One region of the Mesorhizobium sp. M0028 genome, then DNA from elsewhere that is predicted to be linked to it. Evidence: riboswitches for the same ligand, from Rfam matches in the RefSeq annotation. Region 1 holds a riboswitch; the other holds the start of a gene.
What was found. A riboswitch is a leader RNA that binds a small molecule or an ion and turns the genes downstream of it on or off. The one in region 1 is predicted to bind thiamine pyrophosphate.
Positions count from the first base shown of each region.

Region 2: another riboswitch for thiamine pyrophosphate. It lies ahead of thiB (thiamine ABC transporter substrate binding subunit); the one in region 1 lies ahead of thiC (phosphomethylpyrimidine synthase ThiC).

Region 1 covers NZ_JAMYVG010000004.1:289,095-304,895, forward strand. Annotated here, with positions in the region: gene NKJ93_RS11820 (thiamine phosphate synthase) at 1-10, opposite strand, end outside; gene NKJ93_RS11825 (thiazole synthase) at 7-780, opposite strand; gene thiS (sulfur carrier protein ThiS) at 784-981, opposite strand; gene thiO (glycine oxidase ThiO) at 950-1,951, opposite strand; gene thiC (phosphomethylpyrimidine synthase ThiC) at 1,948-3,783, opposite strand; TPP riboswitch at 3,887-4,003, opposite strand; gene NKJ93_RS11845 (Fic family protein) at 4,186-5,730, opposite strand; gene NKJ93_RS11850 (YybH family protein) at 6,881-7,336, shown strand; gene NKJ93_RS11855 (conjugal transfer protein TraG) at 7,855-9,852, shown strand; gene NKJ93_RS11860 (CopG family transcriptional regulator) at 9,857-10,291, shown strand; gene NKJ93_RS11865 (hypothetical protein) at 10,674-10,850, shown strand; gene NKJ93_RS11870 (hypothetical protein) at 11,510-11,815, opposite strand; gene NKJ93_RS11875 (hypothetical protein) at 12,453-13,337, opposite strand; gene NKJ93_RS11880 (DUF2905 domain-containing protein) at 14,195-14,395, shown strand; gene NKJ93_RS11885 (hypothetical protein) at 14,805-14,930, shown strand; gene NKJ93_RS11890 (DUF3072 domain-containing protein) at 15,172-15,432, opposite strand; gene NKJ93_RS11895 (GSU2403 family nucleotidyltransferase fold protein) at 15,701-15,801, shown strand, end outside.
Region 2 covers NZ_JAMYVG010000002.1:397,657-413,457, forward strand. Annotated here, with positions in the region: gene NKJ93_RS06970 (ABC-F family ATP-binding cassette domain-containing protein) at 1-424, opposite strand, end outside; gene NKJ93_RS06975 (thiamine diphosphokinase) at 426-1,070, opposite strand; TPP riboswitch at 1,198-1,312, shown strand; gene thiB (thiamine ABC transporter substrate binding subunit) at 1,356-2,369, shown strand; gene thiP (thiamine/thiamine pyrophosphate ABC transporter permease) at 2,603-4,222, shown strand; gene thiQ (thiamine ABC transporter ATP-binding protein) at 4,219-5,010, shown strand; gene NKJ93_RS06995 (M48 family metalloprotease) at 5,254-6,723, shown strand; gene NKJ93_RS07000 (RNA polymerase factor sigma-32) at 6,737-7,594, opposite strand; gene NKJ93_RS07005 (amino acid ABC transporter substrate-binding protein) at 7,923-8,696, shown strand; gene NKJ93_RS07010 (ABC transporter permease subunit) at 8,818-9,498, shown strand; gene NKJ93_RS07015 (amino acid ABC transporter ATP-binding protein) at 9,495-10,268, shown strand; gene NKJ93_RS07020 (CarD family transcriptional regulator) at 10,343-10,924, opposite strand; gene fdxA (ferredoxin FdxA) at 11,292-11,630, opposite strand; gene NKJ93_RS07030 (RNA-binding S4 domain-containing protein) at 11,779-12,165, opposite strand; gene NKJ93_RS07035 (helicase-related protein) at 12,178-15,594, opposite strand.

The DNA of each region.
Region 1 (15,801 bases):
CGAGCTTCATGAAAAAACTGCCCTGCCAATTGTCGGCGTCGACGGCACGGCGACGTCCTGCGGTTCGAGCATTCCCGAGTTGAAAGCTTCACGACCGGCCTCGACCGCCTTGCCGAACGCACGCGCCATGCCGACCGGATCGGCCGCCTTGGCGACTGCGGTGTTCAGGAGTACGGCGTCAAAGCCGAGCTCCATGACGGTTGCCGCGTGCGACGGCCGTCCGAGCCCCGCATCCACGATCAGCGGAACGCCTGGGAAATGTGCGCGCATCGAGCGCAGCGCCGGAATGTTGATCGGCCCGAGGGCGGAACCGATCGGTGCACACCACGGCATCAGAACCTGGCAGCCCGCCTCCAGCAGTCGCTCGGCGACGACAAGATCGTCGGTGGTATAGGGGAATACATCAAAACCGTCCTCGCACAGGATGCGGGCGGCCTCGACCAGCCCGAACACGTCCGGCTGCAGCGTGTCGTGGTTGCCGATCACTTCGAGCTTGATCCAGTTGGTGCCGAAAACTTCGCGCGCCATCTTCGCGGTCGTGACCGCTTCCTTGACGGAGTGGCAGCCGGCAGTGTTGGGCAGGATTCTGACGCCGAGCGAGCGGATCAACGACCAGAATTGTTCGCCGGCCCTGCCGCCTGCCATCTCACGGCGTAACGAGACGGTTACCGCCGAAGCGCCCGACGCCTTGACGGCCTCGGCAAGGATGGCCGGCGATGGATATTGAGCGGTGCCGAGAAGCAGGCGGGAGGCAAGCGACGTTCCGAGAAGATCGAACATGGCCTAGCCTCCCTGCATCGGTGAGAGGATTTCGATCCGGTCGCCGTCGCTCAACCGGAATTCCGCCCGGTTGGCTTTGTGCACGAGTTCGCTGTTGACGGCCGTTGCCAGCCAATCGCCTTCATAGTCGAGCGCCGCAAGCAGCTCGGCCAGCGTGGTGGCTGCAACCTCATGCACTTTGCCGTTGACCGTCAGTTTCATGAGCAAGCTCCTTCGTTCCGTCTTGATGGAAGACCAGGTCGGCCGCCTGGCGCGCCATGGCAGGGGCGAGAAGAAAGCCATGGCGATAAAGCCCGTTGACTGCGACGGTGCTTCCATGTGCCTCGACACGCGGCAGATTGTCGGGAAAAGCAGGACGGACGCCGACACCGGTTTCAACGATCCCGGCCTCGCCGAATGCCGGATGGAGGGCATAGGCGGCACCCAGAAGCTCCATCATCGAACGCACCGTGGCCGGCTCGGCGGACCCGCTCTCGATCATGGTCGCACCGACCATGAAACACTGGCCGGTGCGCGGCACCACATAGAGCGGAAAGCGCGGATGAAGCAGCCGGACCGGGCGCGACAGCGAGATGTCGGGCGTGCGCAGGATCAGCATTTCGCCGCGAACGCCACGTAGCCGGTCATCGATGGCTGCCATTCCCGTGCAGTCGATCTGATGATCGAAACCAAAAACATGCCAGACCTCGGTGCCGAAGTGAAACTCGACACCCATGGCTGCGAGCTTGTCATGAAGCGCTGCCATCGCCTGACGCGGGTCGAGATGCGCCTCGTCGGAGAAGAGCAATCCGCGCCGGAAGCGGCCGGCGAGGTCGGGCTCCAGGAGCGCAATTTCGTCTTCATCGACACGCCGATGGCCCGAGGTGCGGCTGGCGAAGCGGTCGATCTCGCCCGTATCGCGCGGCGCGGCCACGACCAGCGTTCCGGCCCGCGTCACCTGGCCGGGGGTTGCGGCATCCCACCAGTCGGCGGCACCGCGCCCGAGATCCAGCACCGGCTGCTCGGCGCTTTCGCGCTCGCACCATGGCGCCAACATGCCGCCGGCGAACCACGACGCATTGCCCCCAAGGCCAGGCCTTGTCTCGGCAACGGAAACCGCCGCGCCGCGTGCGGCGAGCTCGAAGGCGGCGGTGAGGCCGGCAACGCCGGCCCCTTTGACCAGCACCTTCATGATGGCTCACGTGGCTGAGGTATGAGCGGTGCGCCGGTCTCGTCCGCCGGCAGGTAGAGATCGCCGCCCTCGCGGTATTTCGCCGCCATCGCCGCCATGCCCTCCTTCTGCGCTTCGGTGCGGATGTCGTGGGAAATTCGCATCGAGCAGAATTTCGGCCCGCACATCGAGCAGAAATGCGCCAGCTTGTGCGCCTCCTTGGGCAAGGTCTGATCGTGGAAGGACCGCGCGGTTTCGGGATCGAGCGACAGGTTGAACTGGTCCTCCCAGCGGAATTCGAAGCGCGCGCGGGAAAGGGCATCATCCCTGACTTTCGCCGCCGGATGACCTTTTGCCAGGTCGGCGGCATGGGCGGCTATCTTGTAGGTGATCACGCCGATCTTGACGTCGTTGCGATCGGGAAGGCCGAGATGCTCCTTGGGCGTGACGTAGCAGAGCATGGCGGTGCCGAACCAACCGATCATCGCCGCGCCGATGCCGGAGGTGATGTGGTCGTAGCCCGGCGCGATGTCGGTCGTCAGCGGCCCAAGCGTATAGAACGGCGCCTCGCCGCAGACGGCGAGCTGCTTGTCCATGTTCTCCTTGACCTTGTGCATCGGCACGTGGCCGGGGCCTTCGATCATTACCTGGCAATCCTTCGCCCAGGCGATCTGTGTCAGCTCGCCGAGCGTCTCCAGCTCGGCGAATTGTGCTGCGTCATTGGCGTCGGCGATCGAGCCAGGACGAAGGCCGTCGCCCAGCGAAAAGGACACGTCATAGGCGCGGCAAATGTCGCAGATCTCGGCGAAATGTTCGTAGAGGAAGCTTTCCCGGTGATGATGCAGGCACCATTTGGCCACGATCGAGCCACCGCGCGAGACGATGCCAGTGACCCGGTCAACGGTCAGCGGGATGTAGTGCAGCCGCACGCCCGCATGGATGGTGAAATAGTCGACGCCCTGTTCGGCCTGTTCGATCAGCATGTCGCGGTAGACCTCCCAGGTCAGGTCCTCGGCGATGCCGCCGACCTTTTCGAGCGCCTGATAGAGCGGCACCGTGCCGATCGGAACCGGCGCGTTGCGGACGATCCAGTCGCGGATGTTGTGGATGTTGCGGCCGGTCGACAGGTCCATCACCGTGTCTGCGCCCCAGCGGATCGCCCACACCATTTTTTCGACCTCTTCAGCCATCGACGATGTGACGGCGGAGTTGCCGATGTTGGCGTTGATCTTGACCAGGAAATTGCGACCGATGATCATCGGCTCGCTCTCGGGATGGTTGATGTTGGCGGGAATGATTGCGCGTCCGCGCGCCACCTCATCACGCACGAAATCCGGCGTGACGAAATCGGGCAGTGTCGCGCCGAAAGCCTCGCCGTCGCGCTCAAGCTTGCCGTGCAGGATCTCGCGACCAAGGTTCTCGCGGATGGCGGCGAACTCCATTTCGGGTGTGATGATGCCGGCGCGCGCATAGGCAAGCTGCGTCACCGCCTTGCCTGCTTTGGCTCTGAGCGGTTGATGGCGAATGGGAAATTCCGGCGTCAGGCGTTCGCCCGTCGCGAATCCGTTGTCCTCCGGCCGGACATGGCGGCCGTCATAGGCCTCGACATCGCCGCGCGCCGTAATCCATTCGTGGCGAAGCCGTGCAAGGCCATTTTCGATGCTGGTTTCGACAGTCGGGTCTGTATAGGGGCCGGACGGATCGTAGACGGTGACGGGCGGTTCGCCGGCCGTCGGATGGACGGAGATTTCGCGCATCGGCACCCTGATCTGCGGGTGGATGGCACCGGGCTTGTGGATTTTTCGTGAGGCGGGCAGCGGTCCCGTCGAGACGGCGGGGGTGAGGGCATTCATCTTGAGGCTCCTTTGCTCGTTGCATTGGAGACCCAGTTCTGTGCCGGGAGGATGAAAAGACGCTTCTGTCGACCTGCCGAAACAGGACCTCGGGCGTAAACTCCCGCAAGCGCTTGCACCGTCCCTACGCCAGTATGAACTGGATCAGGTTCAACGGGTCACTGCGCCGCGAATGCCAGCAGTATCTCAGCCCCTTGCCGGGACTCCCCTGGTGAATGCGTGAGGTTGGACGGGACGGCTCCGGTTTGTCAAGCGCGTTCTGGCCGCGGCTGATCGGCGGCCGGTCAGACCGTGCGGAAAAAATCGTGCATGTCTCGGCGACAAGTCAAGCCTCGGAGATGAAGGCAGGGACAAGGGAATTACAAACCGTCGGACTAAAAATCGATCCTGATGATCACACCTTCAATGGGCACCAAAGGTTTGCGCGTAGATCGCCTCGATTCTTCCTGCCTCGTCACTGGTCAGCGTGGCGAATTCCTTTTCGCGCGCGCGGTTCGATAGATGTCCATCATTCTGGTGAAGAAAACGGAAGAGCAGATCGGTCAACCGCTCGGGCATGTCAATAAAGGCGTCCACCTGCTGCCGGAACTGATCGTAGCGCTGCAGAAATGCGGTTTCCTCGGGAAGGTCCCGTTCGATCGTCCGCTGAACGCAGGCATAGAGGAATTCGGCGTGCGGGGTTGCATCGAAGAACCGGTAGAAATCACCGGTGTCATTCAGCACCCGGACGTTGAATTGCGGCGTCGGTTCCCATTCCACCAATGGCAGAAGGCGCTGCGAATAGCTCTCGAGCACGCCCCTGTACTCGTTGATCTGGTCCAGGATCGCGGCCGAGACGGGAAAGACCACTCCCGGCGGATTGAAGCCGCGCATGGCAAGGACGTGGTGGATTAGGTAGCGGTGAATGCGGCCGTTTCCGTCCTCGAACGGGTGAATGTAGACAAAGCCGAAGGCGAGGATTGCGGCGGCTACGACTGCATCAAGGTTTTGCGCGGGGCCCTGATCGAACGCCGCCATTCCATCGATTAGCCGCGGCAGGTCCTCGGGCCGAGCGCTGATGTGATCGGGCAAGGGCGTGCCGTTGTCTCGGTCATGCTCACCGACGAAACCTCCTTCTTTTCGGAAGCCAAGTCTTGCGAAACGGGCGTCGCCAAGTACAATTCTTTGCAGACGCAGCAGCTCATCGCGATCGATCGGCCAGCGGCCGGCTTCGCCGATGGCGCGGCCCCAGCGCTGGATGCGATCTTGCGGCGGGCGCTCGCCCTCGATCGCATAGCTTGATCGCGAGTCTTTGAGCAAAAGAAAGGCGGCGGTCCGAGCAAGAAGGTCGCGCGGCACGTCCGCTACGATTGCCTCCGCGCGCCGCGGTAGTTCAAGGCCGATGAATTTTTCGAGAATCTTGGTGCGGAACACCAGAGGGCAGAACTCACGCGTGCCGGGGAGATTGTCCCTTACGCGGTAGCGCGAAGCGGTCTTGTCGGGTCCGGGCCACTGCAGCTCGGGATCGACAACCGGAATGTATCGTCCGGCCGCCGCGTCCGGCAGATCGATACGGGCGCCCCTCAGCCATTCATATAAAAACCAGATGCGGCGGGCATAACTGCCGGTCGGGCTTTCACGGACCAGCGCCTCGATCGGCGTGGGACCGGTCACTTGGAACAGCCGCTTGAGGACGGCAAGGTCCAGTCCCTCGTACTTGAGCGCAAAGGTCAGGTGGCCTTCGAGGGTAGGATTTGGGGCGTGGCGGGGGGTCATGATCCGCCAGCCATCCCGTTCGGTAATGCGATGATGCTCGCCCGTGGCGAACAACCTACGGGGCAAGGGCACGGCGAGCCTGTAGGCTCCGACCAGGGCGCTGTACCCGGCCGGGGTCGCCGTTTCAGGAAGGCGGATTTCCTGAAAAACGGTAACAGGACCTGAAAATTGGTGCTCTTGCACCGGAGGCATGAAAAGCGAATCCTTTCATCGAATTTTGGTTCAGCTGGGCCAACACCTGTGAAAAATGATCCTATTCCATGAAAATTGATGCCACAAGACAAATTTTCCGAAAACCGATTCTAAACGGTGCTGGAGTCATCAAGCAAGAACTCCGCCACCGGCTCAAGGAAGCGACTTCATGACAAAAAGGTGAGTCCAGGAACCGCCATTCGCCCGTCTCTTAGTCACGAGGCCGGCACGGATGGCCCGCCTTACGTCGAGCCGGATTGCTCGAGGAGAACCGCGCCGTTCGGGGCTCACTCATAGAGCGCTCCGGCGCGCGATCCCGATTTGATAGCCGCGATCACGCTCGCGACTGATCTTGGTGACGTGGCGGCGTCGGAGTAGAAAACTGATGCAGGATCTCGGTGGCGTCGTGTGTGTGTGTGTGTGACCTGAAGTGAGTTCTCTGCGGTTATGGGGGACGGCACGCAGCGCGCGCGTCTTCTCGGCAAACAGATCGACGAAGCGGCACCGAAGGGAAGTTCCTGGCATTCATTCTCGCCATCGCTGCCCCAATTTGCCGACCGGACTGCCGATCGATCTCGCCCAATACTTTGCGCGCGCAAGGGCCGAAGTTGAACTGGGTGGCACCTGCTCATTCGGGAGCTAACTCATGCTTGGCGCGCTAGCCCGAGAGAGCTGTGCCTGATCGAATGCGTGAAATCGTAGCTCGGGTGGAGAGGCTGACACGGTCATCTGTCACCCGCCTTCGGGCTGTAACGGAAAGCGCGACATCGTCTCCAATGCTCGTTCCCCACGTCGAGGGCCCAGCGGCTTGGCTGCGGGGGGACTGTCAGCTAGTGGCCGCTGGGCCTTGACGACCAGCGAGCGTAAGAGGAGGCCCTGCGCTGGCTGACGAAAACTTGCGAGCAAAGCCACGGAAAAGCATCATTCGAACGAACTCTTTCGTCGAGACGAGGAGGGCAGTGAGGCGGTAGCCGCCGCTTTGAAGCTCTCCGGCAGCTGCTACGCTGGTCGTTCAGAGGGTCGCAGCTGCGCTTGCGCCGTCATATCAGATAAGTCTAATATAATCCGCGCCTAGCCATCGAACGCCGCGGCGCCCTCGGGTCGGCGCTATTCATCGGGTCGGCATGTCGGGTACGCAAGGGAGGACGAAATGAGACTGGTTCAGTCATTTGCATTTGCTGCTGTGCTGCTTCTTTCGTCTGCATTGTCTGCGGCCGCCCACTCGGCTCGTGAGGACATCGAAGCGGCGTTGGTAAAATTCATGGACGCCTTCAACAGCGGAAACGCAGCAGCGGTAGGTCAAATGTATACCGACGATGCCGCTCTGCTGCCACCCGACGGCAAACGCGTCGATGACCGCAAGGGCGTGGAAGAATTCTGGCAGGGCGCAATCAAGGCCGGGATGAAGAATCTCACCCTGAAGGCGCTGGAAGTGGAAGGGAGCGGGAATCTCGCCTACGAAGTTGGCGCATTTACGCTCAGTGTGCCGAGCAAAGGCGGTGCCCCTTCCACCGTTGCGGGCAAGTACATTGTCGTTTGGAAAAAAGGGGGCGACGGGACATGGCGCCTGCATCGGGACATCTGGAACTTAGGTGCGGCCCAATAGATTCCGCGATCCGTGAGGCCGGCGCGGCTTGCAACAGTTCCAACGAAAGTCCATGGCAATAGTTGATGTGACTGAATTGATTAACAAAATTGAACAGACTTGATGGGTCTGCTCATCGAGTCGGCTCTGGATCTATCGCGCTACCGATCAGGGAGGCGGTAAGATTCGAGCTCAGCAGAACGGCTGACCACCACTTGCCGGGACTAGAGTGTTCTCCGGCTCGGCGCGCCGCTGAGGACTCTTGTTCATTTGGTCATGCGCAATCCGTGGTTCTCCAAGAACCCGTCCATCTCGTCAAATGCCATCTGAGCCGAGACAACTAACTATCATTGGGCAAGTAGCGGCTCAACGGCTCCAGAAGAAAGCAGCCCCCCTATGCTCGTTCAACATTCGAGATCGCATCGGGCAAGTCTTTCCACGTGCGGGTACGCCATGCTGCTTCGACCGCCCCTTTTTTCTTGCGGATTTAGGAATTCGAGCTTTTCGGTTGTTCCGATCATCCATTTGGGAAACGACCGATGCCGGCAAGCAAGGTTTTATGGGGCCAGATACTCACCGCCTTTCTGATCGTCGTCGCGACAACATGGGGAGCAACACAGTGGACGGCAGGGCGGCTCGACTTTCAAAGCCAACTCGGTCCGCCGTGGTTCGAATTGGCTGGACACCCCGTTTATCCGCCGCCAGCCTTTTTCTGGTGGTGGTTTTTCTACGACGCCTACGCGCCGAACGTCTTCCTGGAGGGCGCGGCGATTGCGGCGAGCGGAAGCCTCATGGCTATCGTCGCAGCGATCGGGACGTCGCTGTGGCGGGCGCGCGAGGGAAAGGATACCACGACTTACGGCTCGGCGCGCTGGGCGACGCGAGACGAAATCAAGGCCGCTGGGATGATCGGTCAGGATGGGGTGATCCTGGGTATGTTGGGCCGACACTATCTACGCCACGACGGTCCGGAACACGTGCTATGTTTCGCACCGACCCGAAGCGGCAAAGGCGTCGGCCTGGTCGTGCCGTCACTACTGACCTGGCCGGGTTCGGCAATCGTCCACGACATCAAAGGCGAAAACTGGGAACTGACGGCCGGATGGCGGGCCCGTTTCGGCCAGGTGCTTCTGTTCGACCCGACCAATGCTGGATCCGCAGCCTACAATCCTCTGCTGGAGGTGCGACGGGGCGAGTGGGAAGTTCGAGATGTGCAGAACGTGGCGGATGTCCTGGTCGACCCAGAAGGCACATTGGAACGCCGCAACCACTGGGAGAAGACCAGCCATGCGTTGCTGGTCGGCGCAATACTGCACGTGCTCTATGCGGAGAAAGACAAGACCCTCGCAGGCGTGGCGAACTTCCTTTCTGATCCAGAGCGGCCAATCGAGGCAACGCTGCGCGCCATGATGCTGACGCGGCATTTGGGTGATGCAGGCCCGCATCCCGTCGTGGCGTCGGCTGCTCGGGAACTGCTTAACAAGTCCGAGAACGAGCGTTCCGGCGTGCTCTCGACGGCCATGAGTTTTCTGGGCCTCTACCGCGATCCAGTTGTGGCCAAGGTGACGTCATACTGTGACTGGCGGATCGCAGACCTTGTCGAGGAGGCACGGCCGACGACGCTCTATCTGGTCGTGCCGCCATCGGACATCAGTCGCACAAAGCCGCTGATGCGACTCGTGCTTAACCAGATCGGCCGCAGGCTCGCCGAAAATCTTCACGCGAAGGATCACCGGCAGCGTCTTTTGATGCTGCTGGACGAGTTTCCCGCGCTCGGCAGGCTCGATTTCTTCGAAAGCGCGCTGGCCTTCATGGCCGGGTATGGCATCAAGTCGTTCCTGATTGCACAATCGCTCAATCAGATCGAGAAGGCCTACGGACCGAACAATTCCATCCTCGACAATTGTCATGTGCGGGTGAGCTTCGCCACGAATGACGAGAGGACGGCCAAGCGCGTCTCAGACTCTCTGGGGACCGCGACCGAGTTGCGCGCCATGAAAAACTATGCGGGGCACAGATTGTCGCCCTGGCTCGGGCATCTGATGGTCTCGCGGCAGGAAACGGCGCGTGCACTGATGACGCCGGGCGAGATCATGCAGCTGCCCCCGACCGAGGCGATCATTATGATCTCGGGCCAGTTCCCAATCCGTGCGACGAAGGCACGCTACTTTGCCGACCCGCGTCTTGCCGAGCGTGTCTTGCCGCCGCCAAGGACCGGAGGGACAATGCAGAACGCTCGCTCTGAGGACTGGACCGACACGACACTTCTTGCTGAGCCGGAAGGCAAATCTCGCAAGCTGAGGCTTGCCAGGGATCAGCAGGACGAGGATCCGGCCAATGGCGGCATTCGCCGCCAGCCCGAGCTTCCCGAACACGAAGACATCGCGCCGGAACGAACGCCACGCTGCGACGATGAGTTCGACCTCGACAGGGACGAGCCCGATGATGACGCCGTTCGTCGCCGCAGTGTCGATCAAGCCATGAGACGCGCAGCTCGTCAGGCCGCCCTTGACCCCAATGATGGCATTGAGCTTTGAGCGCATGAAGAACGCCAAGAAAAGACGTCTGTCTGCCTATCTCGACCCTGACGTAATGAGGGCACTGGCAGATTACGCTGGGCGGCGCGAGGTCTCGCTGTCACTGGTCGCCGAGGCTGCGCTCGCGTCGTTCCTGTCGCCGGACGCCGAAGAACGAAAGCAAGCGGCGATCACTCGCCGCCTCGACCAGATCGATCGACGCGTGCAGCGGGTCGAGCGTGACGTCGGAATTGCTATTGAGACGCTAGCATTGTTCGTCCGGTTTTGGCTCAACTCGACTCCAGCCTTGCCGGAATCGGCGCAAGCGGAGGCGCGTGCCAAGGGCTTGCAGCGCTACGACAATTTCGTCGATGCGCTCGGTCGCCGGCTCAGCAAAGGACCAAGGCTCAGGCAGGAGATAGCCGACGATGTTCCGCCAGCGCCGCCGGCAACTGGATGAGCTGCCGGCAAGACAGGCGCTTCAAAAGCCCAACCCCGGTGCCCGATTGCGGAGCTATTTTGCGCAGCTGATACCCATCAGATCACCTTTCATCGGAGCGGCGGACCTCGGCATTCGTCTCCACAGTCGATCTCGGCTAGCAGTGTGCCTTGCCGGATTGGAGTTCTTTCGACCGCGCATGCTTGGTTGAATTCGAGCCTCGCCGCCCCGAGGAACAGGTTCTTGCCCGCGCCGTACCAAAGATTGATAATCACTTTGAAACTGCCCGGTGGCACGGTATCGCTGCCGAACCGGACATCAGGTCTTTCCTTGGCGCAATAACTTTGAAACAAATCCTGCTGGCAGGCGTTCCAGCATAGCGGGCGGGTTTCCGGAGGACCCAATGCCCGACGAATACAATGACATCGTCATCCCCCAAGACCACGACGCATTGCCACTTCGGGAGGAGGAGTATTTCGTCGTCTGCCCGGCGTGCGGCCAGGCATTCGACATCAGGTGTATGGCAGAGGCGCTTCATCACAACGAGCTGGGCCATCAGCCCTACGACCTCGACTCGTAGTCGCCGGCGTTGCCGTCGGGTCAGCTTACAACGAATCCCTGTCGCGAGGGCGTAGCTTTGCCGGCACGCTGTGTCGTGACAGACACCTTGCAGGCTTTCAGCGACGACTTGATTGCCGTTGCGGTTGTTGTCGATGTGGCCGTGGCTGTCACCGACCGGTTGTTAACCCAGGGGAGGGCGCTTACTCCACCGCAACCATGTCGTCCAGTTCCGTCGCGACGCACCGAAGCAGACTTTTTGCGGGCATCGGTGGCGGGACGAACATGTGATCTCCATAATGGATACGAGCCGGCGCCCATCGCGTCTGACCGGCGACCAAGCGCTCGCTGCAGAGAAAAGTTCCCGTCGAGCGGGATGCCGCGTTGCCTTCACACGGGATGTGCTGGTCGTCTCCTTCCACAGCGCACACGTGCCACGCGTCCTGGACGGGCGCGCCGCCTGTTGCCGAGAGCGACGATCGCGAATGCGAAGATCTGACTTGCTTCACCGGTAATCCGAAAGCGCCAGGAACGCGCTACGCTGGGCGCCTGCCCTAGCGTCGAGCTCCCATTTATCCGTTCGTCCGCTCCATATCCGACTGGACAGCGCGGCACCCTTGGGCTGTTCAAAGGCGCTTGCATCTTCCCCGCGCCGACACCGGCTGTTGTCTCGCCGGAGCGTTAACCCGTTGGAGCCCGGCGGGGCTTTCTCAGCCTAGTGATCGCCGACTTATCGACAGTAATCACCCCGCCGCAGTCAATGCGCACAGTGAGTTTGTTCCCTCCGCAATCGATGCGGGTGACGTCCCCAACAAGAACCACTCGGTCGCCGGCCCGGACTTTCGGTGGCGGATCAATCGTATAAGGATGGTCATACGAAGGAATGCTCACCCTGGCGCGCCCGCTGGGGAGAATCGCGATGACGATACCTGCTAGCGCAACCTCATCGCCGACCTCAAATTCACCAGGCATGTTAACGTGCAGCATGGTGTTCCTCCCGATGCTTTCCTAATTCACGCTTTGCTAAATTAATGCCCGGCCAACCAGGTTGGTTGCTTGCAATCGGCTTCGTACGGTTCCGCACAATTCCAAGCTGGGGTATGCACTCCCAGTTGGCCTCGGATCGGCCTTTGTGTGCGTCAAATTCTGCAGAAATGGTTTAACATTTCAGCGATGACCTTGGCGCGCTTGCCCAACCACGGTTAGCGGAGCGACGGACTTCCTCTCGGTCCGGCGATGGCCATAAAGGGTGCGTGGAGCGGAGGAACGCCGACGCCGGAAACAGGTATCGCGTGCTGTTCCCAAAGTGACGGCTCCCTCGGAGCGGAAGTTGAACACAGGCCCACCGTTAGGTCCGGCTTCCAAACGTCATAGAAGCCGCTTGACGGCTTTACCTGCCACGCTGGTTATTGGAGCCGAATAGTCAATGCGGGTGTCGTGCGCCTAAGCGCAAGTCAAATTCGTTTTCAGGCTCGGGATATTCAAGGCCAGCGGCGCTATCATCCGGTAATATTCAGCCAGGCCATATGTTGTTCGCTATCGTTGCACATGGGAGGCTCCGATCGGGGGACATTTCAATCACAATGGCAACCGGACAGACGCTGGAAGCGCCGGGCCTGAAAGGCTAGAACGATGACACAAGCTTTGCCCTTCTTCGCGCCAAGCTTCGAGCTTTTTGGCGAGCGATCCTGAGCTCGGGCAGCGTTGGCTGCCACCAGCCTCGTTGCCGTTCCGCTAACTCGGCAGCACGCCGAGCGGGCCATGTTCTAATCAATTCAGCCAACGTCGCCGGACGCCATCTGCCCCAGACATGGTCGACGTCCGCCTCGATCAAATGCGGATAGAACGCTGCTAATTCCGAGGCGTCTACGAGTTCACCCGAAATGTCTGTGAAGACGACGATGCCGTATTGCTCCGTCGCCACGGTAAGGCCAAGCCGGGGTAAATCGTCAGCAGGCAATGGATAGCGACGTCGCCTGCGTTCGGCATACCGCAATCTAGCGGCTTTATCTTCCTCGGAGTCTTTGGACGCTTCCCGTCGCCGTTTCCTCTCGTCCGGTTCTGCGCGGCCTGCGGCCCTTTCGATGCTTGGCCAATGGCGCCTCAACTCCTCGTATGAGCGGAAAGGCACCCTCCAGGCCCGCAGTTCGTCGTCCCAGCTCGCCCATGGAACGGCTCGCAGTTCCTCGAGGACCGTCCGCGAATATGGCGTGCGGATGCGCAGGTCGTCCGCGATTTCCAGATACCGGCTCGACAGGGGATCGAAGGCGAAGGCATCCCGTCCCTTGCTGTCATCATATGCTACTCGTAGATCCGCCTCTTGCGCCATCCAGCGCTGGACGCGCCGCGCGGCAGTCTTTCCCGGCACGAACCAGCTTCTGCGCTCGTCACTCCACCTGGCGCGCGGGAATGCCTGTCGAAACCGCTCAACCGCCGCGCGATCGTACGGAAAGCGCGCTTCGGCACCAGGAGCTGGCTGCGGTGCACCAGGGGCGTCGGATTTTTTCATCAGATTGCAAAGCACAGCACTGCTCTCAAACAACGCGGTGCAGCTCATTTGGGTCCAAGAACACCAGAACGTACGGTCAGAGCCGCAAGGGGAAGCCAATGAGGCGATCGGTGAAACTGCTCAACGCGCCCGGCGTGGCGAAACCTTCGCCGCGCCGGATCGTTATTCTGCTCCAGGAGAGGTCCACTCATGCCCAGACGAGATGCAGAAAACCCAACGGCCAGACGGCCAACTAGCCCTCGTTCGCGTCCCCTGAAAGGCGAGGAGACGGAAGTGAACCACATCGTCGAAACGCAAAGTGTGTCGCCAGCCCAAGCGCGAGAGCTTGTGCGGCGCCACGGAAACGATTGGCGTAAGATCGATGAAGCCGCCAAGTCTTATAAGGACGACAGCTAAGCACTTCAGGCCGGGCGGGGAAAGGGGGCATTGTCACGGCAATCCGCGGGTGCGATGGAGCGGATCGGCTTGAGGTGAGAATGACCACCGTCGCAACCTTCAACGTAAAGGGCGTCGTCAACTGCCCAATGACTGCATACGAATTGTTTGCCTCCATGAATTAAAGACGCCGGACGAGAAGTTCCTTTGGGTGCCCGCAACGATACCAGGTATCCTCGGCGGCGATCAACGAGGAGAACGGCATTCGGACGGATTGGTGATAAGGCATCGACGACTCTGAGCATTTGGGACACCGTAGGCCCTGACCAGGACGAATTGCTTCGCGCAGTCGGCGATGCTGACTACGAGACAGCGAAGATAGACAGGAAGAACCAAGAGAAATTGAGGCGCAACGACAGCAAAACAGCAATGAGAATGAGCCCAGCCAAGGGCAGCCACCATAGTCCCGGTCGGATGCCGCCATGTCCAGAACTCTGATCGTCGTTGGTTTGATCATAGTTGCCATAGGCCTATTGTGGCCTTGGGTGTCTCGGATCGGTCTGGGCAGATTGCCCGGTGACATCGTGATCCAACGTGAGAACTTCACGTTTTATGTTCCGATCGGCACCGGGATTCTGATCAGCATCGTGCTTTCGTTTGTTCTGTGGCTACTCAACCGATAGCGAGGACGGCGAGCCCGCGTCGCCGGAGGATAAGAACGACGCGGGCCGATCGAAGATATCCGATCTGGCAGCAAAAATATGAGGGAAAGAGTTGCTGCGTGGGCAGAACTTTCCCTGCGCGCCGGTGTTCCATCGCGTGAGTAAAAAAGCCCGCCGCACAGGTTGGTGCGGCGGGGGCGATCAAGCGCTGTTGCACCGGGCGGGGGCTCGGGGTCGGCATGCCCTGTGCGCGTGGATCACAGGGACTTTAGATGCATCAGCTGCAATGCGTCCACCAACCGACGGTTGGACAACACGAGGCTTGATTCCGAGAGCTTTCTCTCAGTGCCGAAGGGGCAAGATAGTTGCAGGAACTCAGTCTTCGCGCGGCACGTTGCTAAGTCGTTGACCTTCGCAAAGGATGCATGCAATGGCGAAAGACATATCTCGCGAGGAAGAGCAACGCGGCACCGAAAAAGTTCTCTTCTGGGGCGCTGCAATCGCCCTTGTCCTTTTTGTGTCTCTGCAGACCATCGCCATCATCGGGACGTCCTGATCTGTTTCGACAGCAGGATTGGACCAGCGGGCGCGAGGTCTTGGTGAGCTTAGGGCGGATGCCGGGCTGCTGCACCCTAAAAGCCGCTCCCATCCGCCGTCTGTCGTCTCGATCGCGAGTCGAGCGGCAATGCGCTGAATCAGAAAAATTAAATAGCACGGGTCACAACCTGCAGCAAAACTGTCCAAATTCGACCCGCTCGAGCTGTCCTTCGCTGGATACGAAAGCCCACGAGCGGACGCTACAGGCCCAACTTCTCCCGGAGTACATCAATGCGTTTAGAAGCTTCCGCCTTGCTGAGGCCGTCAGCATAGGCGTCAGGGTCGTCGGCCTGTTCGGCCAGAGTTTTCAAATAGGAGGCTTGTGCGGGAGTCATTGGGTCATCTCCGCTGACCCAATCTTCCGGGTCCTTTTCGACATTTGCCGATGTCTCGATTTTTGGGTTGTGCCGGTCGGCCATGATCAATCTCCCTTGATGATCACCACAATGAGAAATGATCATGATTTGTTCCGCCACTTTGGTAGCCTTTCTCACACCGTTTGCACCGGCCCGGTCTGCGGATCGAATGGAACCAGCGAAGGCCGTGTCCGAGCGGCGCTTTTGCTTCGACTGCGTTGCCGTAGAAAAGCTGCTCTGTCGTCATATTTTTTAATTAATACAGCTACTTCAACAGTCGCAATGGAATCACGTGAGAGCTGTTGCAACTGGCCGCTCCGCCGCCTATTGTGTATTGCAACAGCTCGGAGCTAAATGCAGGGTAACTGTTGAATTGGCTGATTTTGTTGAATTAAATAACGATCAGCGTCGGGAAAAAGTCAATTCCGACCAACGCTTCATTGCGCTCAAGGAGGCCCAAAGGAAGGCGAAGAG
Region 2 (15,801 bases), on a different contig from region 1:
GAAGAATGTCGGGCTCGGGCGCCATGACGCGGGCGAGTGCCGCGCGCCGCGTCTCGCCCCCGGAGAGGTCGTTCGGCCGTTCCTCGCCGGTCAGGCCGAGATGCTCTATCAGATAGGTGGCGCGGTAGGGATCATCGGCGGGCCCGAGCCCCGCCTCGACATAGGCGCGAACGGTCGCAAAACCGTCCATGTCGGGCATTTGCGGCAAATAGCGCACCGTCGCCGAAGGCTGGCGGAAGACTTCGCCGTCCTGCGGTTCGATCAGCCCGGCAGCGATCTTGAGGAGCGTCGACTTGCCAGAGCCGTTGCGCCCGACCAGGGCGATCTTGTCGCCAGCTGACGCCGTCAGGGCGGCACCGTCGAGCAGCGGCGCGCCGCCAAAGGTCAGCTTTATCCCGTCGAGATTGAGAAGCGGCGGCGCCATGTCAGCTTTCAGGTAGGGAAAAAGGATGCGCGAGCAGCAGCGCGCGGCCGCTGGCCAGCGCGATTTCCAGCCGGCCCTTGACCTCGTTGGAAATGGTCAGCGACGAGCCGAAGGCAACCTCGACATGGGCGAGCGGCCATTTGGCGCCGGTGACTGTCAGGCCGGCGAGATCCGAAAAGCCGAGCACCGAAAACAGCGTACCGTCGACATAATCGAAGCCAGTCTTTCCAGGCAGCAAAGGAATGCCTTCCTGTGCGCCGCTGGTCAAAAGCACTTCCGTTCCGCCTTCCGCCAGCCGGACGCTGAGCGCCAAATGCAGGAAGATGTGGTCGGTGCGTTTGCCGCCGAAGGCGCCTGCGAGCACAAGGCTGGTCGCACCGCGTTCGAGCGCGGCGGCGATAGCGAGTTCACCGTCGGTCTTGTCCTTTTCGGCGGGAAACACCTGCCGTGGCACGGCGGCCAGATCCTCCGGCAAATCGGCAGGCACGGAATCGAAATCGCCGACCCAGAGTTCCGGCATCAGGCCCAGCATAAGGGCATGGCCGATACCGGCATCGGCAGCGATGACGCGGGAGCCTTCGACCTGGCGGTCGAGCAGCGGCGTGCGGATGAGATCGCCGCCAAGCAGGATGGTGAATGTGCTCATATCTCGTGGCCCTTACCAGCCCTGCCCCGGAAACGGAAGATGAAACGGCAGATGAAACAGGACGCCGCGCTTTGGATGCCCGGCAAACTTCCGCTTGCGCAGCACTTCGGCCGGGCCTATGTGTCGAAACGCTCTAACGGGGTGCCGGACGCGATCTTCGCGGACCGGCTGAGAGGCAAGACTGCCAACCCGCTGAACCTGATCCGGTTTGTACCGGCGGAGGGATTAGACGTTTCGGACAGCCCGACGCCTCAATTCCTTTCAACGCGAACGAAGGAGGCGCCGATGCGCAGTTTTTTCCACTCTCTTGCCTCGATTATCCTGCTTGCGGCATCCGCGCTTGCCCTACCGGGGCAGGCATCGGCACAGGATAAGCTGACCGTCTATACCTATGAAAGCTTCACCGCCGATTGGGGTCCGGGACCGGCGGTGAAGAAGGCCTTCGAGGCCGAGTGCACCTGCGTCGTCGAATTCGTCTCGGTCGCCGACGGCGTGGCACTGCTCAACCGTGTGAAGCTGGAAGGGGCCGCGACCAAGGCCGATATCGTGCTTGGCCTCGATACCAATTTGACGGCGGACGCCAAGGCAACCGGCCTGTTTTCGCCGCATGGCGCCGTGACGGACGTCAGTGTGCCGGGTGGCTGGAGCGACGATATCTTCGTGCCGTTCGACTATGGCTATTTCGCTATCGTCTACGATAGCGAAAAACTGAAGAGCCCGCCGAAGAGCCTCAGGGAATTGGTCGAGGGCGATGCCGGCGACAAGATCGTCATCCAGGATCCGCGCACCTCGACGCCGGGCCTTGGCCTGCTGTTGTGGGTCAAGTCGGTCTATGGCGACAAGGCTCCGGAAGCCTGGGCCAAACTCAAGGCAAAGGTGCTGACGGTGACGCCGGGCTGGAGCGAGGCCTACGGCCTGTTCACCAAGGGTGAGGCGCCGATGGTGCTGTCCTATACCACTTCGCCAGCCTACCACATGGTTGCCGAAAACACCTCGCGCTACCAGGCGGCGTCCTTCGAGGAAGGCGAATATCTGCAGATCGAGGTCGCTGGGATCACCACCAAGGGCGCGAAGAACCCGCTGGCGGAAAAGTTCATCGCCTTCATGACCGGGCCGAAATTCCAGGATCTCATTCCCGAAACCAACTGGATGTTCCCGGCCGGCAAGACCGACAAGCCGCTCAATCCGGCGTTCGACAAGCTCGTCAAACCGACCAAAACCTTGCTGTTCAGCTCGGAAGAGGTCGCCGCAAATCGCAAGGCCTGGGTCGACGAGTGGCTGGCGGTGATGAGCAAGTAGCTCGGATTGAAAGATGATCGCCCTACGGCGCCCCCCTCTGTCCTGCCGGACATCTCCCCTACAAGGAGGGAGATTGGCCGTCATGCCGGCTTTCGCCAATCTCCGACATTGCCGGAATGAGCGGAGCGCTGAACCTGCCAATCTCTCCCCATGTGGGGGAGATGTCCGGCAGGACAGAGGGGCGCGCGAAGGAACGCAATCCTCGCTAAGAATCTCGAATCTGGTGGTCTAGCGTGCAACGCGCGCCATCATCGGATACCCGCGTCGCTGCCGGTATCGTCGCGCTCGCCGCCATCGCGCTGCTGATCGGCGGGGCATTCGCCGGGCTCGTCGTCGAAGCCATGCGCGACCTGTCGGGCGCCGCCTCCGCCTTTGATTCCTATCTCCTCCGTGTTGCGCGCTTCACGCTCTGGCAGGCTCTGTTGTCGACCCTGCTCTCCGTCGCACCGGCGCTGTTCGTCGCGCGCGCGCTGTCGCGGCATCCACAGTTTTTCGGGCGAGGCTTTGTCCTGCAGCTTTTCGCCGTGCCGCTGGCGCTGCCGGCCATTGTTGCCGCACTCGGTGTCTTGGCACTCTATGGCCGCGCCGGGTATTTCGCCGGCTTGCTCGGTGCGATTGGCGGCCAGAACTGGCCCGGCATCTATGGCCTATCGGGTATTCTCGTCGCCCACGTCTTTTTCAACCTGCCGCTGGCAACGCGACTGTTCCTGGAAGCGTTGCAGACGGTGCCGGCTAACCAATGGCGGCTGGCGAGCCAGCTTGGCATGGGTGCTGCGCCGGCCTTCCGGCTGATCGAATGGCCGGCGTTGCGTGCGGCCCTGCCGGGCGTTGCCGGGCTCGTTTTCATGCTGTGCATCACCTCCTTCACCATCGTGCTTACGCTCGGCGGCGGGCCGCGCGCGACGACGCTGGAGGTTGCCATATACCAGGCGCTGCGTTTCGACTTCGACCCGGCGCGGGCGGTGACGCTGACCTTGTTGCAGATTGCCCTGACCTTCGTCGTCGTGCTGGCACTAACGCGGCTTGGCGCCAATATGACCGGCGACGCCAATCTGCCGGTAGCCCCGCGCCGGTATTTTTCAGCCGGTGCGGCCGAGACCGTGCTGAACGCACTGGTGATCGGGCTGGCACTGCTGTTTGTCGCCGGACCGATGGCGGCTACGCTGTCGGCCGGGCTTGGCGCCGATCTCGGCCGCCTGGCCGGCGAGAGCGCGGTGCGGCAAGCGACGGCGACCAGTGCCGTGCTCTCCCTCCTATCGGCGCTGCTCTCCTTGGCGTTGTCGCTGTCGCTGGTTATGGCGCGCCGGGCGCTGGCGCTCACCCGGCGGACCGGCAGGCGGACGCTGCTCGAACACCTGGCCGACACCGGTGCGGGGTTCGTCCTGGTGGTGCCGCCCATCGTCATCGGTGCCGGCTGGTTCCTGCTCCTGCGCAGCGTCAGCGATGTCTTTGCGATCGCCCCTGTCATGGTGGTTGTGGTCAATGCGGTGATGGCGATGCCGTTCGCCATCCGCGCCATCCGCCCCGCCTATGACGCGGCGAGCGAACGCCACGAACGGCTCTGTGCACAGCTTGGCATCTCGGGCTGGAACCGGTTGCGTCTGGTCGACTGGCCGTCGCTGCGGCGGCCGCTCGCCACCGGCTTCGCCTTCGCCATGGCGCTGTCGCTCGGTGATCTCGGCGTCATTGCGCTGTTCGGCAGCGATTCCGTGCAGACATTGCCCTATCTGTTGCTGGCGCGCATGGGCAGCTACCGCACCGAGGATGCGGCCGGCCTGGCGCTGCTGCTCGGCCTTGTCTGCCTGGCGCTTGTGCTGACCGCGGACTGGCTGGGAAGGAGGGAGAAATCATGATGCCGATCAGCCCGGAACGGTCGATTTCGGTCGAAAAAGGCGCGGCCGTGCGGCTCGATAATGTCTCGTTCAGCTATGGTGAAACGCCGCTTATATTCGATGTCGATTTCCCGGCGTCGGAAATCACCGCCATCATGGGGCCGAGCGGTTCGGGAAAGTCGACGCTGCTCAATCTGGTGGCCGGTTTCGAGGCGCCGCGGTCAGGCCGCGTGCTCATCGGCGGCGCCGACGTCAGCACTGCGCCGCCATCAGCGCGGCCGGTGTCGATGGTGTTCCAGGAAAACAACCTGTTTGCCCATCTGTCCCTCGAGCAGAATGTCGGGCTCGGCCGCTCGCCTTCGCTCATGCTGAGCGAGGCTGACCGCGCCGCAATCGCCGCAGCGCTGAAGCGCGTCGGCCTTACCGGCAAGGAAAGCCGGCTGCCGCGCGAACTCTCCGGCGGTGAGCGGCAGCGCGTCGCGCTCGCTCGGGTCCTGGTGCGCGACCGGCCGGTGTTGTTGCTCGACGAGCCGTTCGCTTCGCTCGGACCGGCACTGCGCGACGACATGCTCGACCTGGTCGCCGACGTCCATTCGGAGCAGCGCATGACGGTGCTATTCGTCACGCACCAGCCGGACGATGCGCGCCGTATCGGGCAAAACATGGTTTTCCTGGATGGTGGCACGGTTGCCGCGACGGGCACTGCGGCCGATTTTTTCGTCGGGGCTGGACCGGAGGCATTCCGACGCTATATCGGCTCGGGTCCGTTTGCGGCTGGATCACGAGATGTTGCCCGGAAGCGGACATAATTTATGGTCAAACCGGCGGAAGGCGAAGCGGCGCTTGCTTGCCATGGTCGAGGTAGTGTGGCTAGGTCCGCCAGGAGCTGGTCCGGCTTAGACCGTGATTTGCCCTTGCTGCCTCGTATCTGTCGGACGCCGTAGCACTTGATTTTGCGCGTGATGCTTTCCGGAAATCGCGCCCGATTTTCGCGGTCACGTGCCAGGACTTGAAAGGAAGCCGATCTGCCGACCGGCATCGACAATCGGAGGGTGAAACCGCTGGCGCGCTTTCTGGCGCTGGCCGGTCTTGCCGTGGCGCTGGCAAGCTGCCAGATGTTCACGCCTCCCGACGTGCAGGAATCAGGCTTTCAGCCCTCAGACAAGCCGATCACGGTCGACAACGTCGCCGCCAACGGCAAGCTCGCCCAACTGGCGAAGGCGCAGCACCCGCGCATCCTCGCCACCTATGGCGGAGAATATTCCGACCCCAAGCTCGAGCGCATGGTGGCCAAGATCGTCGGCAGACTGACCGTAGTGTCGGCCAACCCGACCCAGACCTACCGCATCACCATCCTCAACTCGCCCAACGTCAATGCCTTCGCGCTGCCGGGCGGCTATCTCTACATCACCCGGGGCCTGCTTGCCTTGGCCAACGATTCAGCCGAGCTTGCCGCCGTCATTGCGCATGAAATGGGCCATGTTACGGCCAATCACGGCCTGCAGCGCCAGCAGCTGGAAGCCGAAGAGGGGTTGGCGACCAAGGTCGTTTCGGATGTGCTCGGCGACAACCCGACGGCCAAGGCGGCGCTGATCCGCGGCAAGCTGAGGCTGGCCCAGTTCTCGCGCAATCAGGAGCTGGAGGCCGACGCCATCGGCATCAAATCGATCGGCGAAGCCGGTTTCGATCCCTACGCCGCCGGCCGCTTCCTGCAATCGATGTCGGCCTATACCGATTTCCGCTCGATCAGCGGCGCCACCGACGCCAGCCTCGACTTCCTGGCGACGCACCCCAACACGCCGCAACGTATCGACCTCGCGCAGCGCCACGCCCGCCAATTCGGCGCGCCCGGTGTCGGATCGCGCGACCGCGATTCATTCCTTTCCGGCGTAGACGGGCTGCTTTACGGCGATACACCGGAGGAAGGCTATGTGCGCGGCGAAACTTTCCTGCATCCTGGCCTCGGCGTGTCGTTCTCGGTGCCCAATGGCTTCATCATCGACAATTCGGCAGCGGCGGTGACGGCGACAGGCCCGGGCGACATCGCCATCCGCTTCGACGGCGTTTCGATCGACAAGGGCCGCTCGTTGACCGACTACATCCGCAGCGGCTGGGTTGCCGGCCTCGACGACAGCAGCGTGCGCCAGGAGACGATCAACGGCAACGAAGCGGCAACCGCGCATGCTGGCGCCGATGGCTGGCAATTCGATATTGCGGTGATCCGCGCCGGCGGCCAGGTCTACCGCTTGCTGACCGCGGCGCCTTCGGCCAGCACCTCGCTGAGCACGGTGGCGCGCTCGGTCAGCGGCTCGTTCCGCATCCTGAGTGCTGCCGAGAAGGCGGCGTTGAAGCCGCTGCGTATCCGCATCGTCACGGTGCAGCCCGGCCAGACAATGGGCTCCCTGGCCGCACAGATGGTCGGCGTCGACCGCAAGCTGGATTTGTTCAGGGTGCTCAACGCGCTGTCGCCGGGCGCCGCCGTTTCGGCCGGCGACAAGGTCAAGATCGTCACCGACAAATAGCAGCCGACGCGATTCAGGCTGCGAGAAATTCCGGGTTCTGCTTCACCAGCGCCGCCTTGAGCTTTTCCATGGCGCGCGCCTCGATCTGCCGGACACGTTCCTTGGAGATGCCGAGCGTCTCGCCGAGCGCTTCGAGCGTCGCGCCCTCGTCGCTCAGCCGGCGCTCCTCGATAATCCTGAGTTCTCGCGCATTGAGCGCGCCGAGCGCCGTCTTCAGCCAGACAGAGCGGCGTTCGACATCGATCGTGTCGCCGACGACCTCGTCGGGCAGCGGGTCATCCGAAACCAGGAACTCCATCCGCTCGGTTGCGCCCGCATCGTCGGCAAGCGGCGTGTTGAGCGAGCTGTCGGGTGCCGAAAGGCGGGAATCCATCATCGCCACATCGGCCTCGGAAACGCCGAGAGCCGCCGACACTTCGCGGTAAAGCGTGGCATTCGACGTCTGCTCGGCGCCGTTTGCCAGGCGGGCGCGTAGGCGCCGCAGGTTGAAGAACAGCGCCTTTTGCGCCGAGCTGGTGCCGCCGCGCACGATCGACCAGTTGCGCAGGATATAATCCTGCATCGAGGCGCGGATCCACCATGTCGCATAGGTCGAGAACCGCACCTCGCGCTCGGGCTCGAAACGGGCCGCGGCCTCCAGCAGCCCGACATGGCCTTCCTGGATCAGATCGCCCAGGGGAAGGCCGTAGTGGCGGAACCGCGACGCCATAGAAATGACCAGCCGCATATGGGCGACGGTGATGCGGTGCAGCGCGTGCTGGTCATTGTTCTCCTTCCAGCGCAGCGCCAGGAGATGCTCTTCGTCGCGCTCCAGGTAAGGGGCTTTCATCGCCGCGCGAACCATGGTCCGTCCTGCACTGTCTTGCATCATGCCGCGCTCCTGCTTCAGGCGTTGCGGTGCGATCGCTGAATCGTGAGTTGGCGCCGATGGTTGAAATGGCGGCGCCGCGCCCTACAACAGCCAAGAACGTGCGATGCGGGGGAATGTTCCCCCGGACTGTCATGCCGATTGCGCTGTTCCAGGCGATTCGCCATCGGCCTTGACTCAGCCGGGTGGCGCCGGGAGGTGTTGGTTGAGAATGGGATTTCAAGGGCGCGAGATTTTTGAAATTTAGTTTCTTATTTTGGCATCGCGCATCTGTCATTTTCCGGCACTCGCAACGACGCCGGACATCGGCCAAGGACGGGATCACAGAAAAATGAAATGGCTCAAATCGCTCATTATCGCCGGAACGCTGCAGGTTCTGGCAATCGCCGCCGGTCATGCCGGCGCCAATCTCGACCAGATCAAGCAGTCCGGCGTCTTCAAGGTCGGCACGGAAGGAACCTATGCGCCCTTCACCTATCATGATGCTTCCGGCGCGCTGGTCGGCTTCGACGTCGAGATCGCCCGGGCCATCGCCGAGCGCCTCGGCGTCAAAGCCCAGTTCCTCGAAGGCAAATGGGACGGGCTGATCGCCGGTCTCGACGCCAACCGCTACGATGCCGTCATCAACGAGGTCGGCATCACCGAGGCGCGCAAGGCCAAATATGATTTCTCCGATCCTTACATCGCCTCCAAGGCGGTGCTGATCGTGCGCGGCGACAACACCGACATCAAGGGTTTCGCCGATCTCAAGGGCAAGAAGGCGGCGCAGTCGCTGACCTCGAATTTCGGCAAGCTGGCTGAAACCAATGGCGCCGAGCTCGTCGGCACCGACGGCTTCGACCAGTCGATCCAGCTTCTTCTCACCGGCCGCGCCGACGCCACCATCAACGACAGCCTGTCCTTCCTCGACTTCAAGAAGCACAAGCCCGACGCCAATGTGAAGATTGCCGCGCAGGAAGAAAACGCCGACTATTCCGGCGTCATCGTGCGCAAGGGCGATCCGGAACTGGTGGCCGCCATCAATAAGGCGCTGGCCGACATCAAGGCCGACGGTACCTACCAGAAAATCGCCGATACCTATTTCGGCCAGGACGTTTCGAAGTAAACGGCTTTTCTCGCGTGGGCCGAATGCCGGCCCGCGTCGTTCATGTCGCGGCGAGCTGTCTTTGACGGCCCGCCGCTTTCGCGTGATATGAGCGACGGCAATCTGGCAAGGAGGAGGCTTCGTGCCGCACTGGCTGCAATTGATGCTGGAATCCCTGCCTACGCTGCTGTGGGCTGCACTGATCTTCACCGTGCCGTTGACGCTGCTGTCGTTTGCATTCGGTCTTGTCCTCGGCCTGGTCGTGGCGCTTGTCCGGCTGTTCGGTCCCAAACCGCTGGTCGCCGTGGTCCGCTTCTATGTCTGGATCTTCCGCGGCACGCCGCTTCTCGTGCAACTGTTCCTTATCTTCTACGGCCTGCCATCGGTCGGCATCCTGCTCGACGCCTTTCCGGCAGCACTGATCGGCTTTACCTTGAACATCGGCGCATATTCGTCGGAAATCATCCGCGCCGTCATTGGTTCGGTGCCGAAGGGCCAGTGGGAAGCGGCCTATTCGATCGGCATGACCTGGGCCCAGGCAATGCGGCGCACCATTCTTCCACAGGCGGGGCGCGTCGCCGTGCCGCCGCTGTCCAACACCTTCATCTCGCTGGTCAAGGATACATCGCTCGCCGCCGCCATTACCGTGCCCGAGATGTTCCAGGCGGCGCAGCGCATTGTCGCCACCACCTATGAGCCGCTGATCCTCTATGTCGAGGCAGCGGCTCTGTACCTGGTCATGAGCTCCGTGCTGTCGGCCTTGCAGGCCCGATTGGAAACGCGGCTTAACCGCTATGGTGGCTTCCTGGAGGCGCGTGCATGATCGGCCTCACCAACATCGAAAAGCGTTTCGGCGACAATTTGGTGCTGAAGGGTGTGACCGTCACTATCGAGGAAGGCAGTGTCACCGCGCTTGTCGGGCCATCGGGCGGCGGGAAAAGTACGCTTTTGCGCTGCATCAACCTGCTCGAACTGCCGACTTCAGGCACGGTGCGGATCGGCGACGATGCACTCGAATTCCACCCCGGCGGCAGGGTCTCGACCAGGGATATCCAGCGGCTGCGGCTGCAGACCGGCATGGTGTTCCAGAATTTCCAGCTGTTTCCGCATCGCACCGCGATCGAGAACATCATGGAGGGGCTGGTGACGGTGCTTAAATGGCCCAAGGAAAGGGCGCGCGAACGGGCGCTCGCCCTGCTCGAAAAGGTCGGCATGGCGCACAAGGCCGACGCCTGGCCGGCGACGCTGTCAGGCGGCCAGCAGCAGCGCGTGGCGATTGCCCGGGCGCTGGCGCCGTCGCCGAAAGTGCTGCTCTGCGACGAACCGACCTCGGCACTCGATCCGGAACTGGCGCAAGAGGTGGTCGACGTGCTCGGCAAGCTCGCCAGCGAGGGCACGACCATGGTGATGGCGACGCATGATCTGAGGCTCGCCTCCAAGATCGCGCGGGAAGTGGTGTTCCTCGATGCCGGCAACATCGTCGAACAAGGGCCGGCCGCGGTGCTGTTCAGCAACCCGGAGCGCCAGCGGACCAAGCGGTTCATCGCCACGCTGAAGCAGGAGGCGGAAAGGGAGGGCGGTGTCGAAGGTTAGATATGCATTCGCCGATCCCAAAAATAAAAACCCGGCGCGAGGCCGGGCTTTTCTGAATTCGAAGGCGAAAAGGCTCAGGCGGCCTCTTCCTGCTCGGCTTCCTCGTTGTCGGCCTTGGCGCCGCGCTTCGGGCCCTTGTTGAGGTTCACCTCGATAAGGCGCACCGCTTCGGTCTCCGACATGCGGTTGACGGCCGCGATCTCGCGGGCCATGCGGTCGAGGGCCGCCTCGTAGAGCTGGCGCTCGGAATAGGACTGCTCCGGCTGGTTGTCAGCGCGATAGAGGTCGCGCACCACTTCCGAGATCGAGATCAGATCGCCGGAGTTGATCTTGGCATCATATTCCTGGGCGCGGCGCGACCACATGGTGCGCTTGACGCGGGCCCGGCCCTGCACGACCTTCAGCGCGCGCTCGACATAATCCTCTTCCGACAGCTTGCGCATGCCGATCGAGGTCGCCTTGGCGACTGGCACCTTCAGGCGCATCTTGTCCTTCTGGAAGTCGATGACGAACAGTTCCAGCTTGTGGCCCGCGACTTCCTGCTCATCGATCGAGACGATCTGGCCGACACCATGCGCCGGATAGACGATGTACTCGCCGGTCTTGAAACCGTGGCGCGCTGCGGTGGACTTCTTCTGCGGGGTGATCGTTGCCATTACGCCCTGAACTCCTTGTTGTGGTACCGGCATCGTGCCGGCCCGAACTCGTGCGACCGGGGTGACCGGTCCTTAGCCACACAACGATGAACTCACCGGAAGGCCAGGACCGGCAAATCGCAACATTGCGACCGCCTGCCCCAGATCGCTCTGGTCCGGATTGAGAAATTCACCTTTCAGTGATTTGGGGCGTTTGCGCCATAAATCGACGTTGTGTCACCGGCATGTTGGGCTGATATAACACAAAAAGTCGGAAGAATCAAGGTTTTGCTGCACGCGCGAAGGCCATGCGCCATCGCCGCCTGTCAAGGCAGTTAATGTATCACGTCTGTTACGCCGCGTCAGGCTGCCGCAATCAGCGCTCTCGTTAATCGCCTTCGCCGGGCTCCGGGGAGAAATATTTCTCGAATTTGCCAGCTTCCCCGTCGAAGGATTTGGCGTCGGCCGGGGGCTCCTTCTTGGCGGTGATGTTGGGCCATTTATCGGCATATTCGGTGTTGATCTGCAGCCATTTGTCGAGGCCCGACTCGGTGTCGGGCTTGATCGCGTCGGCCGGGCATTCCGGTTCGCAGACGCCGCAGTCGATGCACTCGTCCGGGTGGATGACGAGCATGTTCTCACCTTCGTAGAAACAGTCGACCGGACAGACCTCGATGCAGTCCATGTATTTGCATTTTATGCAATTGTCGGTCACGACATAGGTCATTGGTCGGCTCCGGGACGTCCCATTTTGTTGGGCTTTTTTGGTGAGGTAACGCCTTTGTCCGCCGCTGGCAAGGGCAGCCCTTGCCAGCGGTGCCGGGGTTTCCGGAATGGAATTCCAGAGGCCCGGCAAAGCGGAAGTTCGACCTTGCTCAATCGTCGCCGAGCAGGTGGTCGGTCTGGCGGCGTTCCTTCTTCGTCGGGCGACCGCTGCCGGCCTCGCGCAACGGCGGCACCGCATCCGGAAGCGCCTCGCCCTTGGGCGCGGGGGGCGGCGACATGTCCTCGTAAAGCAGGCGGGCTTCTTCGGCCGGGCCGCGCCGTGCGCCGGTGCCAAGGACTTTCCAGACGAAGATCCGCCGCTCGAGCGTGATGGTCAAAACGTCACCCGGCCGGACCGTATCGGATGCCTGCGCTGCTTTGTCGCGATTGATGCGGACGCGTCCGGTGACGACCAGCTTGGCTGCCAGCGTGCGTGATTTTACCGCGCGCGAGAAGAACAGCCACTTGTCGATGCGCTGGCGGGCATCAGTGACCATCGGACGAACAGCTTACTTCTTCAGCTGGTCGCGCAACGCGGCGAGCTTGGCGAAGGGCGAGTCCGGATCGAAGCGGACCGGGCGTTCCTCACGCGGCTTTGGCTGGAAGGCGGGCTTTGCGCCTTGGGCGCCGCCTTTGCCGTCCTGCCGTCCAGCCTTCCAGTCGGGCCGGTTTTCGCGCCGGTCGAGGCGTTCGCCTTGCGGCTTGCCGGCGCGCTGCTCTGCCGCCTCGCCTTGCGGCTTGGGCTTGAACTTGCTGCGGTCGAAGCGTGGCTTGCCGGCGCCGTCGCGCTGATCGTGGCGCCCTTGACGGGCGGGCCGGTCGCCCGGCGTCGGTTGCCCGCCGGCATCTACCGGCGCATCGCTGCGGCCGTCCGGCGCAGCTTGACCATTGCGCGGGCGACTGTCCCGATGATTGTCCCGGGGGCGGTTGTCATGCTGGCGATGACGCGGGCGCTGGTCGAAACGACCCTGCCGCCACAACAGCACAGGTTTTGGCTCCTCGGCTTCTGGGGCAGCTTCGCCGGCGACGGCTTCCGCCGTTGCTGCAGGTTCGGCCGGCGATGCTTCCATAGTGTCGGAAACCGGCGGCTCTGCCGGTGCCGTAGCCTCAGTTTCCGCCCCAAGTTCCGTCCTTGGCTCAGCCGCTGGTTCTGCAGCCGCTTCGGCGGCGGGCTGGGTCTCTTGCGTGACTTCTGCCGCAGCTTCAGGGGCTGGAGCTTCCGGCTGGTCTTCCGCGACAGGCTCTGCCGCCGCTTCGGTCACGGCTTCGGCCGCCTCCGCAACAGGAGCCGCATCCGACACAGGCTCCGAAGCCTCCGCCGAAACCTCCGCCGGCGGCTCTGCCGCGGCAGCTGCTTCCGCCATCCTCGCCTGCTCGGCTCGCGTTGCCTCTTCCGCCGCCTGCTTTGCAGCGGCCGCTTCACGCGCGGCATTGTCCTGTGCTTCGAGCCGCGCCTTGACCTCGGCCGCCGGCTTGGCATCGGCGCGATAGCCGAGCCCCTTCAGGATTTCTTCCATGTCGTCGGCGGTGGCGCCGAGGATCGACATCATCGGCGGCGTCACCATGAAGGACTGACCGTCATAGGCGCCGTCGGGGCGAGGTCCGAGGCCCGGCTTCCAGTTGGTCGCCGGCCGGATCAGGTCGGCCAGCCGTTCGAGAATATCGACGCGTACAGCACGCCGGCCAAGATTGCGGTAGCCCGCCAGCTTGTAGAAAGTCTTGTCGAAGGTTGGATCGATGACCACCGAGGTGCGGCCGGAGGCCAGTGCGTGAACGACATCGCCGAAGCCGGGCTTGTCCTTGCCGTCGTTTCTCAGCGCCCACAGCAGCGTTATCAACCCGGCCGGCGCCGGCTTGATCAGCGCCGGCACGAAGACATGGTAGGCGCCGAAGCGCACGCCGAGACGGCGAAGCGCCGCGCGGCCCTCCTGGTCGAGCGACTTCATCTCGTCGGCGATGTCGCGACGGTTGATGAGGCCGAAATGCTCGACGAGCTGGAAAGCGATGCCGCGGCCGATGCCGGTGATCTGCTCGGCATTCTTGAGATCGACTAGCGGCTTCAGCAGGGATTCGATCTGGAAATTGACGAAGCGCTCGGCGCGCGCCGCAACCTTGTCGCGGGCCGGGCCGGTGAGTTGCTCGTCGGCGAGCAGAACGAGACGCGGCTTCAAAGCGTCTTCGCCAGCGACCAGCGTGCCGATCGGCGCGCCGATCCAGCGCAGCGTGCCATCCGAACCCAGCGCGATGTCGCCATTGGCCGAGGCGCCGAAGCGTTCGGCCCGCGCCTCGAACTCGGCGGCAAGCGCCTTCTGCGCCGCCGCCCGCACCGCCTTGGCGTCCTCGCCGCCGGCGCTCTGGTCGGCGGTGAAGCGGAAACCCTGCAACTCGCCGACGTGATGGCCTTCGACGAGGACGGTTCCGGTTGGGCTGATTTCGGCTTCAGGCATCGTGTTTTCTCTAAGGCGCCGCATGAGGACGGAAGTCCTGCGGTCTACAAAACGTTTCGTCAACCGCTCATGCAGCGCATCCGACAATCTGTCTTCGATTTCGCGCGTCTTTTCCTGCCAGTGTGCCCGATCGGCCAGCCAGCCGGGCCGGTTGGAAACGAAGGTCCATGTGCGGATCTGGGCAATCCTGTGCGATAGCGTGTCGATATCGCCTTCAGTGGTGTCGGCGCGGCGCACCTGCTCGGCCATGTAGTTCTCGTCGACATGGCCGTGCCTGGCAAGGTCCATGTAGATGGAGGCGATCAAGTCGGCGTGCTGGGCCGGCGCGATCTTCCTGTAGTCGGGCAGCGCGCAGGCTTCCCACAGCAGCGCCACCCGCCTGGCGTCGGTGGTGAGTGCCCGGATGTCCTCGTCGCGCGACAGATGCTCGAGCGCCTGCGCGTCCACGGCCGGCAGTGCGCGCGTCAGGCCTTCGACCGGGGCGTTGGTCTCGATCGAGCGCTTCAGCGCATCGAGGTTGGCGAAATCGAAATGCGCGGTACGCCACTGCAGCACTTTCACCGGATCGAAATCATGCGCCTCGATCTTCTTGACCAATTCCTCATCCAGCGGATCGACCTGGCCGGTGACGCCGAAGGTGCCGTCGCGCAGATGCCGGCCGGCACGGCCGGCAATCTGGCCGAGCTCGGCCGCGGTCAGGTTGCGGTACTGGTAGCCGTCGAATTTGCGATTCTGGGCGAAGGCGACGTGGTCGAGGTCGAGGTTGAGGCCCATGCCGATGGCGTCGGTGGCGACGAGGTAGTCGACATCGCCCGACTGGAACAGCGCCACCTGGGCGTTGCGGGTGCGCGGGCTGAGCGCGCCGAGCACGACGGCGGCACCGCCCTGCTGGCGGCGGATCAGCTCGGCGATGGCATAGACCTCGTCGGCTGAGAAGGCGACGATCGCGGTGCGCCGCGGCAGGCGGGTCAGCTTCTTCGAGCCGGCATAGGCAAGATGCGACAGCCGTGGCCGGGTCACCACCGACACGCCCCGCAGCAGGCGCTGCAGAATGCCGTGCATGGTGGCCGCACCCAGCAGCAGCGTCTCCTGGCGGCCGCGCAGATGCAGGATGCGATCGGTGAAGATGTGGCCGCGTTCGAGATCGCCAGCGAGCTGGACCTCGTCGATGGCAACGAAGGCGGCGTCGGTCTCGCGCGGCATCGCTTCCACCGTGCAGACCGAGTATTTCGCGCCCGCCGGCTGGATCTTTTCCTCGCCGGTGATGAGCGCAACCTTATGGGCGCCGACCTTCTCGCAGACGCGCGTATAGACCTCGCGGGCAAGCAGCCTGAGCGGTAGGCCGATGACGCCGCTCTCATGCGCCACCATGCGTTCGATGGCGAGATGGGTCTTGCCGGTATTGGTCGGGCCGAGCACGGCCGTTACGTCTCGACCCGACAGGATCAGCGGTTCAGTGTGTTTCGGATGGATGTTCATCGGCCTGGAAATAAGGCTCTCTGCCTCGCATTGTCGGGAGCGCGCCCATATTGGCCGCGTATGACAGGCGACACATAGGGATTTCGGGCGCGAAGCGAAAGCGGAATGTGCCGAGGGCAGGCTGATTGGTCGGTTCGAAGCCAGAAATCTGTTCCCGATTAACAGTTGGAACGAGTCTGGAACGAATCAGCGACGAATCACTGACTC